One region of the Micromonospora maris AB-18-032 genome, then DNA from elsewhere that is predicted to be linked to it. Evidence: riboswitches for the same ligand, from Rfam matches in the RefSeq annotation. Region 1 holds a riboswitch; each other region holds the start of a gene.
The links. A riboswitch is a leader RNA that binds a small molecule or an ion and turns the genes downstream of it on or off. The one in region 1 is predicted to bind cyclic di-AMP.
Positions count from the first base shown of each region.

Region 1 (4,010 bases):
CTGCGGCGCCGGTGGCGCGCGGATGTGGATGGAGGAGCGGATCGGTAAGCGGATCAATGTGGACCGGGTCGAGGAGGCCATGTCCACCGGGGCGAAGACCATCGCCGTCGGCTGTCCGTTCTGCTCGACGATGCTCACCGACGGAGTGAACGGCAAGGGCGCCGGCGAGCAGGTCGAGGTGGTCGATGTGGCGAGCGTCCTACTGCGGTCGGTCCGCCCCGAGCAGGCCCGGGGCGCCGAGGAGGGCGAGCCGGTCGGCAGCTGAGCAAGGCCTGAACAGCTACGGGGTACGGCGGGCTCACGTGGTCCGTCGTACCCCGTATTCATATTTACCCGCGTGACTATAACGAAATGATCGACACCCTTTGTGCGCAACCGGTCGCGCAAACGTGAATCGTTCGTTGGTCGCCTTGATTCCGCCCGGTGCCTTCCCTAATGTTGGGCACCGACCGCCGTAGGTCGTCTGTTCCGCCCCTCTACCGCCCGCGGGACACCCGGCGGTCGGTTGCAAAGGAGTCGCTGCCGGTGGCAACCATGCCCCTCCATCGTCACGTGCCCGGACGGTCGAGCCGTCCAGGTGGCCTGCGGAGAGCCGCTCACCGTCTGCTCGTCCTGGTGGCTGCCGCCGCAGTCGGCGCTGGCCTGCTCTCCGCCCCCGCGCACGCCGAGCCCTCGGTGGAGGAGATCGAGCGTCAGATCGACAAGCAGTGGCAGCAGCTTGAGCCCACCATCGAGCAGTACAACAAGGTGCGGTCGCAGCTGAAGGTCAACCGGAAGAAGTCGGCCGACCTGCAGAAGAAGATCCAGCCGCTGGCCCTGGAAGCCGAACTGGCCATGAACCGGGTGGCGGACCTCGCCTCGCGGTACTACGTGAACGGACCGTCCCAGGAAATCGGCGCGGTGCTGCTGAACGCCAAGCCGGACCTGCTCGGCGAGCAGATGGCCATGCTGGAGCGGCTGGCGGCGTACGAGCGCCAGCAGCTCGAGAGCGTGATGAAGGTCCGCAAGAAGTACGACACGCAGAAGGCCAAGCTCGACGCGCTGATCGCCGACCAGGAGGCGAAGGAAAAGCAGCTCGCGGCGAAGAAGAAGCAGATCGACGCCAAGATCAAGCAACTTGAGCGGTCGCTGCCGGTGACCACGGTCAAGACCACCAACTGCCCGACCATCAACGGGGTGGTCAGCGCGGCGGCCCGCACCGCCATCAAGGTGGCCTGCGCCCAGGTCGGCAAGCCGTACGTCTGGGGTGCCACCGGCCCGAACTCGTTCGACTGCTCCGGGCTGACCCAGTACGCGTACAAGGCCGCCGGCATCTACCTGACGCACTTCACCGGTGCGCAGTGGAACGAGGGCAAGGCCATTTCCAGGTCTGAGGCCCGCCCCGGCGATCTGGTCTTCTTCCGTAGTGACCTGAGTCACGTCGGCCTCTATCTGGGCAACAATCTGATGGTGCACGCACCCAGAGCGGGCAAGCCGGTGAACGTCTCCCCGATCACCACGATGCCGATCGCCGGCTTCCGCCGACCCGGCTGAGCGAGCAGACAGGAACATCACCAGGGCCCTCGGTCAAGCGACCGGGGGCCCTGTTCGTTGTCGGATTTGTGCACCGTGAGTGATGGTGTGGATGTGTTGCGTATCGACGGGGATCGTCCCTACGCTGGGCAATCGTCGGGTCCGATGGCAGTTCCGTCCACCAGGGGCGGTAACGGTCCGACACCGCCGAGTCGCTTGCGCGAGCCGGGGATCCAGGTTCCCGGGGTGAATCCGCGATCACCGCGGTAGGGCGCTCCCTTCCCGCCCGAACCCGTCAGCTAACCCGGTAGGCGGTACGGGAAGAAGGAGTACGGAGCCCGGTGGCACACCATGCCCCGCGGCCACCGTCAGCACGGCCGGCGACGCCCGGCCCGACGACGGCTGCGCCGCGATCCCGCTGGTACCGCTGCACCACCGCACTCGCCGCCCTGTCCGCGACCGCCGTCATGCTGACCGGCGGCGCGACGGCGGCCCACGCCGAGCCGACGGTCGACGCCATCGAGCGCCAGATCGACGCGGACTGGAACCGGCTCGAACCACTCATCGAACGCCACAACTCCACCCGGCAGGATCTCGCCGGTAAGCGCCGGGAGGCCGACGCCCTGGCCGCTCGGATCGCACCGCTTGAGCAGCAGGTCGACGCGGCGATGACCCGGGTCGGCGCGCTGGCGGCACGGGCGTACAAGGGCGGCACGGTCGGTGCCGTCAACGCCCTGCTGGACAGCAGGTCGCCCGGCGAGGTCGTGGAGCAGATCGGCCTGCTCAACCGCTACGCCCACTTCCAGCAACAGGACGTACGCGAGGCGAGCGAACTGCGCGACGAACTCACCACCGCCAAGGCCGGGCTGGAGCGCACCATCGACCAGTTGGCCCGTACCGAGGCCGAGCTCGCGCAGAAGCGCCGCCAGATCGACGCCGAGATCGACCGGTTGCAGCGGCTCCGGCTGCGGGCGTACGGCAATGGAGGCGGCGGCCCGCTGCGTCCGGCGCCCTGCCCGGCCGGCTATCCGGGCGGGCCGGCGGGGGTGGCGGTGAAGTTCGCCTGCGCCCAGATCGGCAAGCCGTACGTGTGGGGGGCCGAGGGACCCCACGCGTACGACTGCTCGGGTCTGATGCTGGCCGCCTGGGCGCGGGCCGGGGTGGCGCTACCGCACAACGCGGCCCGGCAGCGTCAGGTCACCGCGTCGGTCAGCCGCAGCGCCCTACGCCCGGGTGACCTGGTCTTCTACTACCGCGATCTGCACCACGTCGGCATGTACGTGGGTGACGGCTGGGTGGTGCACGCCTCCCGCGCCGGTCAGCCGGTGAAGATGAAACGGATGGACACCAGCCCCATCCACAGCTTCGGCCGACCCGGCTGAGTGTTGTCCTGACTGAGCTTGGGCCTGGCGTTGGTGTGGTCAGCGGGTCGGCCAGGTGCGCCAGTTCTGCCAGGCCCGGCTCGGCGTCGGCCCGCGCTGCCCCTGGTAGCGGGAGCCGTAGACGGCCGATCCGTACGGGTGCTCGGCCGGCGAGGAGAGCCGGAAGATGCAGAGCTGACCGATCTTCATGCCGGGCCAGAGGGTGATCGGCAGGTTCGCCACGTTGGACAGTTCCAGCGTGACGTGCCCGGAGAAGCCGGGGTCGATGAAGCCGGCGGTGGAGTGGGTGAGCAGGCCCAGGCGCCCCAGGCTGGACTTGCCTTCCAGTCGACCGGCCAACTGGTCGCCGAGGGAGATGACCTCCAGGGTGGAGGCGAGCACGAACTCGCCCGGGTGCAGCACGAAGGGCTCGCCGTCGGGCACCTCGACCGGTGAGGTCAGGTCGTCCTGCCGGGTCGCCGGGTCGATGTGGGTGTAGAGGTGGTTGTTGAAGACCCGGAACAGCTTGTCCAGGCGTACGTCGATGCTGGACGGCTGCACCAGCGTGGGCTCGAAGGGCTCCAGCGCGAGCGTGCCCGCCTTGATCTCGGAGACCAGGTCGCGGTCGGAGAGCAGCATCGCCACACCATACCGATATGGCTGACCTGCGTGTCGCGCTACCTGTCTAGAACGTATGTTCGATAAGATGTCGACATGGCTTCCTGGTCCGAATTCGCCGCTGACGAGCCTCGACTCGCCGACGAGATCCGCCTTCTCATGCAGCAATACGGCCCGGGCTTCGGCTACCTGGCCACGGTCCGCGCCGACGGCGGGCCCCGGGTGCACCCGGTCTCCCCGGTGATCACCGACGACGGTCTCTACTGCTTTGTGATCGACTCGCCGAAGCGGCGCGACCTGGAACGCGACGGCCGCTATGCCCTGCACTCCTTCCCGCCGGAGGAGAGCGACGACGAGGCGTACGTCGCCGGTCGGGCCTGGCCGGTCACCGACGACGCCACCGTGGCCCGCCTGGCGCTTGCCGCCCGCGCCGCGCCGCAGGTCGACTGGCGGCTGTTCGAGTTCACGATCGAGGTCGCGATGCTCAGCCGCCGCGGCCACGCCAACTCCGACGTGCCG
Region 1 is NC_015434.1:77,662-81,671, forward strand. It holds gene VAB18032_RS00385 ((Fe-S)-binding protein) at 1-265, shown strand, start outside; gene VAB18032_RS00390 (C40 family peptidase) at 520-1,533, shown strand; cyclic di-AMP (ydaO/yuaA leader) riboswitch at 1,708-1,841, shown strand; gene VAB18032_RS00395 (C40 family peptidase) at 1,854-2,894, shown strand; gene dcd (dCTP deaminase) at 2,934-3,512, opposite strand; gene VAB18032_RS00405 (pyridoxamine 5'-phosphate oxidase family protein) at 3,588-4,010, shown strand, end outside.

Region 2 (4,010 bases), 1.9 Mb from region 1:
CCACCCGTCGCCGGTGGCACCCATCCCGTGCAGCAGCAACAACACCGGCGCGCTGCCCCGCTCACCCGACTCCGTGATCATGTCGGGCAGTCTGCCACCGCCCGGGCCGGTCGGCGAGAGCCGCGACCGGGATACGACACCGGGCGCCGACCCCGAAGGGTCGGCGCCCGGCACGAACAGCAGGAGTCAGGACGAATAGCCCCGGGTGGCAGCCCAGTTGGCCAGGTCGATGGTGCTCAACCAGTACGAGTAGTACGACGCGTCGGCCGAGTCGGCGATCTTCACCATCCGGCCCTCGTCCTCGTAGCCGACCACGGCGACGTAGTGGCCGCCGGGGAAGGAGTGCCAGCCACCGGCGGTGTCCACGACGCTGCCGGCGACGTTCACCACGACGCCACGCCCGTCGGAGATGGCCGCCACGACATCGGCCTGGAGCTGGTCCATCTGGGCCGGGGTCGCCGAGCCACCGGGGATCATCGTGGTCTTGTACGGCTCGCCCTTGACCGCGGCGTTGAGCGCCCGAGTGGTGTCGTACGCCGAGTTGGTGCCGGCGAAGGTGGTGCCGAGCTGGGCGGCGAGGGTCTCCTGGCCGCGCTCGATGCCGGCGGCGCTCAGCGCGTTGCGCACCGCGGCCGGGCCGCAGTAGTAACCGTTGATCTGGGCCTGGTAGTCGTACGACAGCACCTTTTCCGCCGGCGGCTTCGGGGCGGCCTTCTTACTGGCCACGTCCGGGTCCGCCGTGGCGGCCCGCGCCGACGGCGAGGCGGCGGCGCTGCTCGGCGCGGCACTGCTGGGGGCGGCGCTGCTCGGCGCGGCACTGCTGGGAGCGGCGCTGCTGGGGGCGGTGGCGACCCGCGCCAGGGAACGGGAGGCCGCACTGTCGTCGCGCAGCTCGGCCACGGCGGCCGCGGTGGGCGCGTCGACCAGGTTGTCGTCGGTCCGGGCGACCAGGGCACCGGCGCCGGTGGCCAGCACGAGGGCCGCCGCCGACGTGGCGAGAAGCTGATAGGGGCGTTCGGTGGCCAGCTTACGGAGCTGACGCTTGAGGGTGTGCTTCACGAGATCCTCCACGGGCTGAGGGGTGGACGGGTGGGCCTGGCTCAGGCTGCGGAGAGCGGACCGGCGAGCGCAGGCACCACGGTGCCGTGGAGGCGGGGGAATATCGGGGGGATCGAATTGTGCTGCACGAGGACAGGAACTCCTTCCGACACCGCCGACCGGGTTAGCTGACGGATTCGGGCGGGAAGATCGCCCTACCGCGAGCCGTGGCTCACGGATTCACCCCAAGTGGTGCAGTGGTTCCCCGGTTCGTGTGATCACGATTGAGCGGGTCGGCGCGGCGTCGCCACTTGCGATCATTTACCGCACCGGACAGGGCGACACTACTGGTCGGTATCGCTCCTGCCAAGCCTGCCCTGACCTGCTTAAACCTGGTCCGGTGCGATTATTTTCGGGTATCGCGGAACTGTCGTCGCTCAATGGGACAGCGCTCGCGGACATCCCTGTCGGGGCGGTAACCGGACCGGACGTTCACAATGTCCCCGCACATTGCGCCCCACCTTCGACGTCTGACCCACGTTGACCGATTCGGCAATTACTGTGACCGGGGTCACCGAATTTCGGCCCACCTGTTGTTGAACCGGCGTGGTCGCGACGGCTCATCCCACCCGGGCCGGCCGCCAGCGCAGGGTCGCTGCGGGCCGACCGACGACCACCCGGCGCGGCACCGGCAGCGGGTTCGGCCGTAGCCGCTGCGCTGCGGCGTACGCCTCGGTGGAGAGCGCGCGGGCGGCGTCGGCGGCGAGTTCCGCGGCCCGCCAGGCGTCGCGTTCCTGCTGCGCGGCCGCCTGGTAGGCCGCGAGGCGGCCGTCACGTACCACCCGGGCCAGGAAGATCTCCTGCTCGGCGGGGTGCCGTCGGGGATCCCAGCCGGCCCGGTGGGCCAGCGCGTCGGCGAGTTGCCGCCCGGTCAGGTCGCCGCGCCAGTATGCGGCCATCGCGGCGTGGTGCAGCCAGCGCTCCCGAGCCGCGTACTCGGCGGGGGTCCGGGGCGTACCGGGGCTGGGCCAGGCGGTGGCGGCGGCGAGCCGTCGGGCGGCGGCCTCCGCCTCGTCGTACGCGGCCCAGGCGCGGTCGAGTTCCGTCTGCGCGCGGTGCCATGCGGCCCGGCGGCGGCCGGCGTTCTGCGCGGCGCCCGCCGCGGCGACGGCGACCTCACCGGCGTAGCGACGCTGGTCCGCGACATCGTCGTGGTCCGGGAGGTCCGGGGTCCGGTCGGTCGGCGGGACCGGCTCGGGCCGGGCGACAAGCGCGGTGAGCACGCCCAGCGCGAGCACCAGCAACACCGACCAGATGGCGGCGGCCCGAGGCGCGTCGATCAGGAACTGGTAGAGAACGGTCTTCTCCATGTCGATACCTCACGGAAGCGGATGTGGCGGCCCGGGGTGCCGCCGGTGGCGGGTCGCCGGGTCGCGGCGGATCGTCAGGGTGGTGGAGCGCGGCAGGACACCCACGGTGGGGGCCCGATCGCAGAGGGCCGTCCGGGTCAACCGACGGTACGGGCGGGGATCAGGCGCCGGGCGGGGCGCGGCCGCACCGCAGACCCGAGGTGTCCACCGCAGGAGGCTGATCGTCGGCAGCCGCGCCAGCCAGGTCGACGCCCTGGTCGGTCCGCGCCGACGGCACTGGTGCCGTCGCGGCGCCAGCGCCGGGGCGGTCGTCGTCGCCACTCGCCAGTCCATCGGCTGTCGGCGGGATCGCGGCGCACCGGTCGGATGCCAACGCCTCGGTCGGCGGGGCGAAGCTGACCATGCTGGGCTGCCCGGCAGGGCCCGCCGCTGGGCCGAGATCACCGGGATGGGCGGCGGGTGCGGGCATCGTCCAGGCGCCGACGGCGAACGCGGCGGCGACAGCGAATCCGGTCAGCAGCCGTGCCACCCGACGCGCCAACCACCACAGAGAAGGACGAGTGGGGACGATCGGGAGCACGCTGCCACGCTACCGTCAGGTCCCGCGGGCCGCACTGCCGCCGGGCGTGTCGCAGCGAAGAACCTGATTCGGGTCACCCGGAGCGCCGCGCGTCAGCGGAGTGAGCTCACCGTCCAGGCTGGACAGCGGGAGGGGACCGGCGCGGGGCCAGGCGACGCATCATCGGTTGTTCGACGAAGCGGTGCACCAGTGCGGCGAGCCCCAGCGTGAGCGCCAGGAAGCCGATCACGGCGGCCGGGCCCCACCAGCCGGGCAGGCCGGTCCCCCAGTCCCCGGTGATCCGGAGAATCGTCATGATCACGAACACGTGCACCAGGTAGAAGGCGAACGAGACCTCGCCGAGCCAGACCATCGGGCGCGACCGCAGCGGGGAGCGCCGCCCCCGCACGTCGGCGTCCGCCGCCGCGGCGATGACCAGGACGTACGCCGCCGCCAGCAGCGCCGCCCAGAACTCGGCCCGGATCCACTCGGCGGCGGCCACCCAGGTGCCCACGAAGATCAGGCTCGCCAGGGGCAGGCCGGGACCCCGCCACCGCCCGCGCAGCATGAGTTCGGCGGCGGCCACGCCCATCCAGAACTCCAGCGAGCGGACCAGGGGGAACACCTGGGTGAACCACCATCGGCTCTGCTCCGGCACCAGGGTCTGGGCGGGCCACAACGCCAGAATCAGCAGCGGTACGGCGATCACCACGGCCCACAGCTGCCAGGGCCGGGCCCGGCGTACCAGTGGCAGGACCAGCGGCAGGCACAGGTAGAAGAACAGCTCGCAGGAGAGCGACCAGCTCACGTTGTTGACGCTGTAGAAGTACCCGGGACGGGGATCCCAGGCCTGGATCAGGAACAGGTTCTCCAGCGCCGCGACGGGGTTGATCGGATCGGCGAACCAGACGGCGGCCCCCATGGCCAACGCCCAGAGCAGGACGTGGTTCGGATAGATCTTGGCGAACCGGCGCCGCCAGAACCGCCGCCGGGAGTCGCCGGGTCGGGCCGACCAGACCAGCACGAAGCCGCTGAGAATGAAG
Region 2 is NC_015434.1:2,009,637-2,013,646, reverse strand. It holds gene VAB18032_RS09280 (alpha/beta fold hydrolase) at 1-81, opposite strand, end outside; gene VAB18032_RS09275 (C39 family peptidase) at 187-1,071, opposite strand; cyclic di-AMP (ydaO/yuaA leader) riboswitch at 1,197-1,339, opposite strand; gene VAB18032_RS09270 (hypothetical protein) at 1,659-2,408, opposite strand; gene VAB18032_RS32780 (hypothetical protein) at 2,569-2,988, opposite strand; gene VAB18032_RS09260 (acyltransferase family protein) at 3,095-4,010, opposite strand, start outside.
Region 2: another riboswitch for cyclic di-AMP. It lies ahead of VAB18032_RS09275 (C39 family peptidase); the one in region 1 lies ahead of VAB18032_RS00395 (C40 family peptidase).

Region 3 (4,010 bases), 390 kb from region 1:
AGGGCCAGGTGCGCGGCGTCGAGAAGATGGTCGACGAGGATCGCTACTGCATCGACGTGCTCACCCAGATCTCCGCCATCCAGGCCGCACTCGACAAGGTCGCCCTCGGCCTGCTCGACGGGCACGCCCGGCACTGCATGCACGAGGGGGCCGCCGAGGGCCGCGCCGACGAGATGGCCACCGAGATGATGGCCGCCGTCGGCCGTCTGATGAAGCGCGGCTGACCCACTCTCCGGCCCACCCGTCGACCACCGCCCGGGCTCACGAACCGCCGACGAACCCCACGCGTCCTGCGATCCGTTCCTGGGCTGGCTACCATTCGCACACGATGGCCTGCCGACATCCGCGCCTTCCGGCCCACCGCGCCGCCGGACGCGCACCCGCACCGCCGCCGCTGCCCGGCGACGACGACGGCCGCCCCGGCACTCACCGTACGCAGCGGCTCCGCCACGTTCCGGCCGCCTCGGCCGCCCACCGCGAGAGTCGTACGGTCGGGCTGAACCGACTCGCCCGCCGACACGTACTCCGCTGAAGAAATCGTTGGGAGACTATCGAATGGGCGCCGATCACAGCCGTGCCGCTCCGCCCACCCCACCCGGGGTGCGGCGGATCCTCATCGTGACGGTGGTCCCCCTCTTCCTCGCCACGCTGGTCGCCGCGCTGGTGCTCTGGCCCCGCGACGCCCCCCGCCCGGAGGCCGGCGACGACCTGCCCCGGTACCACGGCACGGTCACCCGGGTGGTGACCGAACCCTGCCCGCCCAACCCCGCGGTGCCGGAGGGCACCCCGACGACGGCCGGTGGCCCGTGCGGCACTGTCACGGTACGGGTACAGGACGGCCCGGACGCCGGCCAGCACGTGGACACCCCCATCCCGGCCGGGCCGGGCGCACCCTCGGTCAGCGTCGACGACGATGTCATCCTGGTCTCGTTGATCGACCCGGAGGACCCGGCGATCAGCACCTACAACATCGCCGAGCACCAGCGCGGTACGCCACTGATCTGGCTGGGGGTGCTCTTCGCCGCCGCCATCGTCGCCTTCGGACGACTGCGTGGGCTGGCCGCCCTGGCCGGCCTGGCGGCCAGCTTCGCCATCCTGCTCACCTTCGTGCTGCCCGGCATCAGCGCCGGTCAGCCGCCGCTGGTGGTCGCCATCGTCGGCGCCGCGTTGATCATGTTCGTGGTGCTGTACCTGACGCACGGGGTGTCCGCGCAGACCTCGGTCGCCGTACTCGGCACCCTCGGCGCGCTCGTACTCACCGGGTTGCTCGGCCTGGCCGCCACCAACGCGACCCACCTGACCGGCTTCGGCAGCGAGGACGCCACCACCCTGTCGATGTTCCGGGGCGACGTCGACCTGCACGGCCTGCTGCTGGCCGGCATCATCATCGGGTCACTGGGCGTCCTGGACGACGTCACGGTCACCCAGGCCGCAGCGGTCACCGAGTTGGCGCACGCCAACCCGAACATGTCCCGCCGCGAGTTGTACCGCTCGGCGACCCGGGTGGGCCGGGCGCACATCGCCTCGGTGGTGAACACCATCGTGCTGGCGTACGCCGGCGCGTCGCTGCCGCTGCTGCTCCTGCTCACCGCCGACTCCCGCGCGCTGGGTCAGATCGTGACAAGCGAGTTCCTCGCCCAGGAGATCGTCCGCAGCGTGGTGGCCACGCTCGGGCTGATCGCCGCCGTACCGCTGACCACCGCCCTGGCCACGGTGGTGACCACCGCCGGACGGCGCCGCACCGGGGCGAACGCGGCACCCGGAGCACCCGACGACGTGGCCGTCGCCCAGCCGCGACCGGCGACGGACCGGGCCGAGACGCTCCAGGCCCTCAGCACACCGCGTCCCCGTCACACGCCCCCCGCCACCCGTTCGGAGTGGCCCGAACCGGACAGGAGCACCGACACCCCATGGTGACACTCCTCAACGTGAGCACGCCGACCGAAAGGATCGACAAGCGTGTCACTCGTCACCCAGTGCGATTACGAAATGACACATCTTGCCGGGTTCGGCGCGTAGAGGACCAGACCGACCGTCGGGTAACCTCACTGCCGGTCACCGCCGAAGGCGCGCACCGGCGCCTGCGGTGCCACCGCCCAATCGCCACCAGGCGAGCCGGGAACCCAGGTACGTGGGGTGAATCCGCACCAGCGGTAGGGGCCACTTCCGTCCCGAACCCGTCAGCTAACCCGGTCGGCGGTCGATGGAAGGGAAGACAGTGACGGCACCCCTACGCCGCTGGTTGACGCCCGTGGTGGCCGTGTTCGCCGCGTTCGCCGTCTTCGCCGGCCCGCTGCCGGCGGCGGCTGCGCCGAAGCCCCCCAAACCGGCCGGCCATGACGACGACCCGCCGATGCTCAACGAGCTGATCGAGGCGACGAACCGGGACTACACCAAGGCCAAGTCCAAGCTGGAAAAGTCCAAGAAGAAGCAGCTCAAGCTCGCCGTCGAGGTCCGCCGCGCCGAGGCGGACCTGGACGCCCTCGCCCCACAGGTCGCCGAGATCGCCACCCAGTCGTACCGGACCGGCCGGGTGGGCGCGATCGCCATGCTGTTGCAGAGCAACGCCCCCGACTCGTTCATCCACCGCGCCGCCGCGCTCGACGAGTTGAACCTGGTCAACAGCAAGAAGCTGGGTGAGGTCAACGCGGTCAAGCGCCGCGCCGAGACGGCCAAACTGGCGCTCGACGCCGAGGTACGCGAGCAGCAGAAGCTGACCAACGACATGGCCCGCAAGAAGAGCGACGCGGAGAAGTCGCTCCGCCTGGTCGGTGGCGTCGGTCTCACCGGCGGCCTGGTGGCCGCCACCTCTCCGGTCGCCCGGCCCGGTCCCAACCGGGCAGCCGACGGCGGCTGGAAGCCCGAATCGTGCAACCAGAACGACCCGACCACGTCCGGCTGCATCACGGCGCGCACCCTGCACATGTACAAGGAGGTCAAGCGCGCCGGTTTCAACCGGTTCGTCGGCTGTTACCGACCGGGTGACAAGTGGGAGCACCCCAAGGGCCGAGCATGTGACTGGTCGTTGCAGAACAGCGGTTTCCGGCCCTGGTACAACAACGACACCCGGATCTACGGCAACAACCTGGCCGCGTTCCTGGTCCGTAACGCCGACCGGTTGGGTGTCTACTACGTGATCTGGAACCGGCAGATCTGGTTCCCGGCGACCGGCTGGAGTTCCTACAGCGGCCCGTCGAACCACACAGACCACGTGCACGTCTCGATGTACTAGCGCACGTCCGGCATCACTTCGAGGGCCGTCCCGCCGTCTGGTGGGGCGGCCCTCGGTCCGTCGGCTGACGCCCTCGGCGGCCCGGCGGGTGCCGTCAGGTGCCTCTGTCGGGCCGGCACTCGCCGTCAGGCGGCGGACGCGAGCTCGGCGACCAGCTCCGCCGGTTCCGCAGCCACCGCCCGGACCTCGCCGGCGGCCAGCCGGTACGACATGCCGACCACCGCGCAACGCCCGGCGGAGACCTCGGCGGCCAGCGTCGCCGACGACCCCAGCATCGCCGTCACGGTCTGCGCGATGTGAATGTCGACGATCTCGTTGAGGTCGTTCACCCCGGCGGCCTGCGCCTGGCGCAGGCTGGGCACCACGGCGTCCACCACCGCACCCAGGTGACCCGTGGGGGCCGCGCCAGTGGCCAGTGCCGCCCGGGCCGCCTGCACGGCACCGCAGGAGTCGTGCCCGAGCACCACCACCAGCGGCGTACGCAGCACCGACACCGCGTACTCGACGCTGCCCAGCACCTCCGGGCCGACGGTGTGCCCGGCGGTACGGACCACGAAGAGGTCACCCAGCCCGCGATCGAAGATGATCTCGGCGGCCAGCCGGGAGTCGGAGCAGCCCACGATCACCGCAAACGGATGCTGCTCGCCGGCGACGGCAGCGCGACGTCCGGCGTTCTGATTGGGATGCCACGCCGTATCGGTGACGAACCGCCGATTACCGGCCATCAGTTCGGCAAGCGCCAGCTGCGGCGCGCCCGGGAGATCCGCGGTGAGCAGTT
Region 3 is NC_015434.1:463,808-467,817, reverse strand. It holds gene VAB18032_RS02245 (metal-sensitive transcriptional regulator) at 1-224, shown strand, start outside; gene VAB18032_RS31425 (hypothetical protein) at 329-532, shown strand; gene VAB18032_RS02240 (YibE/F family protein) at 556-1,917, shown strand; cyclic di-AMP (ydaO/yuaA leader) riboswitch at 2,084-2,214, shown strand; gene VAB18032_RS02235 (coiled-coil domain-containing protein) at 2,219-3,232, shown strand; gene VAB18032_RS02230 (carbonic anhydrase) at 3,358-4,010, opposite strand, start outside.
Region 3: another riboswitch for cyclic di-AMP. It lies ahead of VAB18032_RS02235 (coiled-coil domain-containing protein); the one in region 1 lies ahead of VAB18032_RS00395 (C40 family peptidase).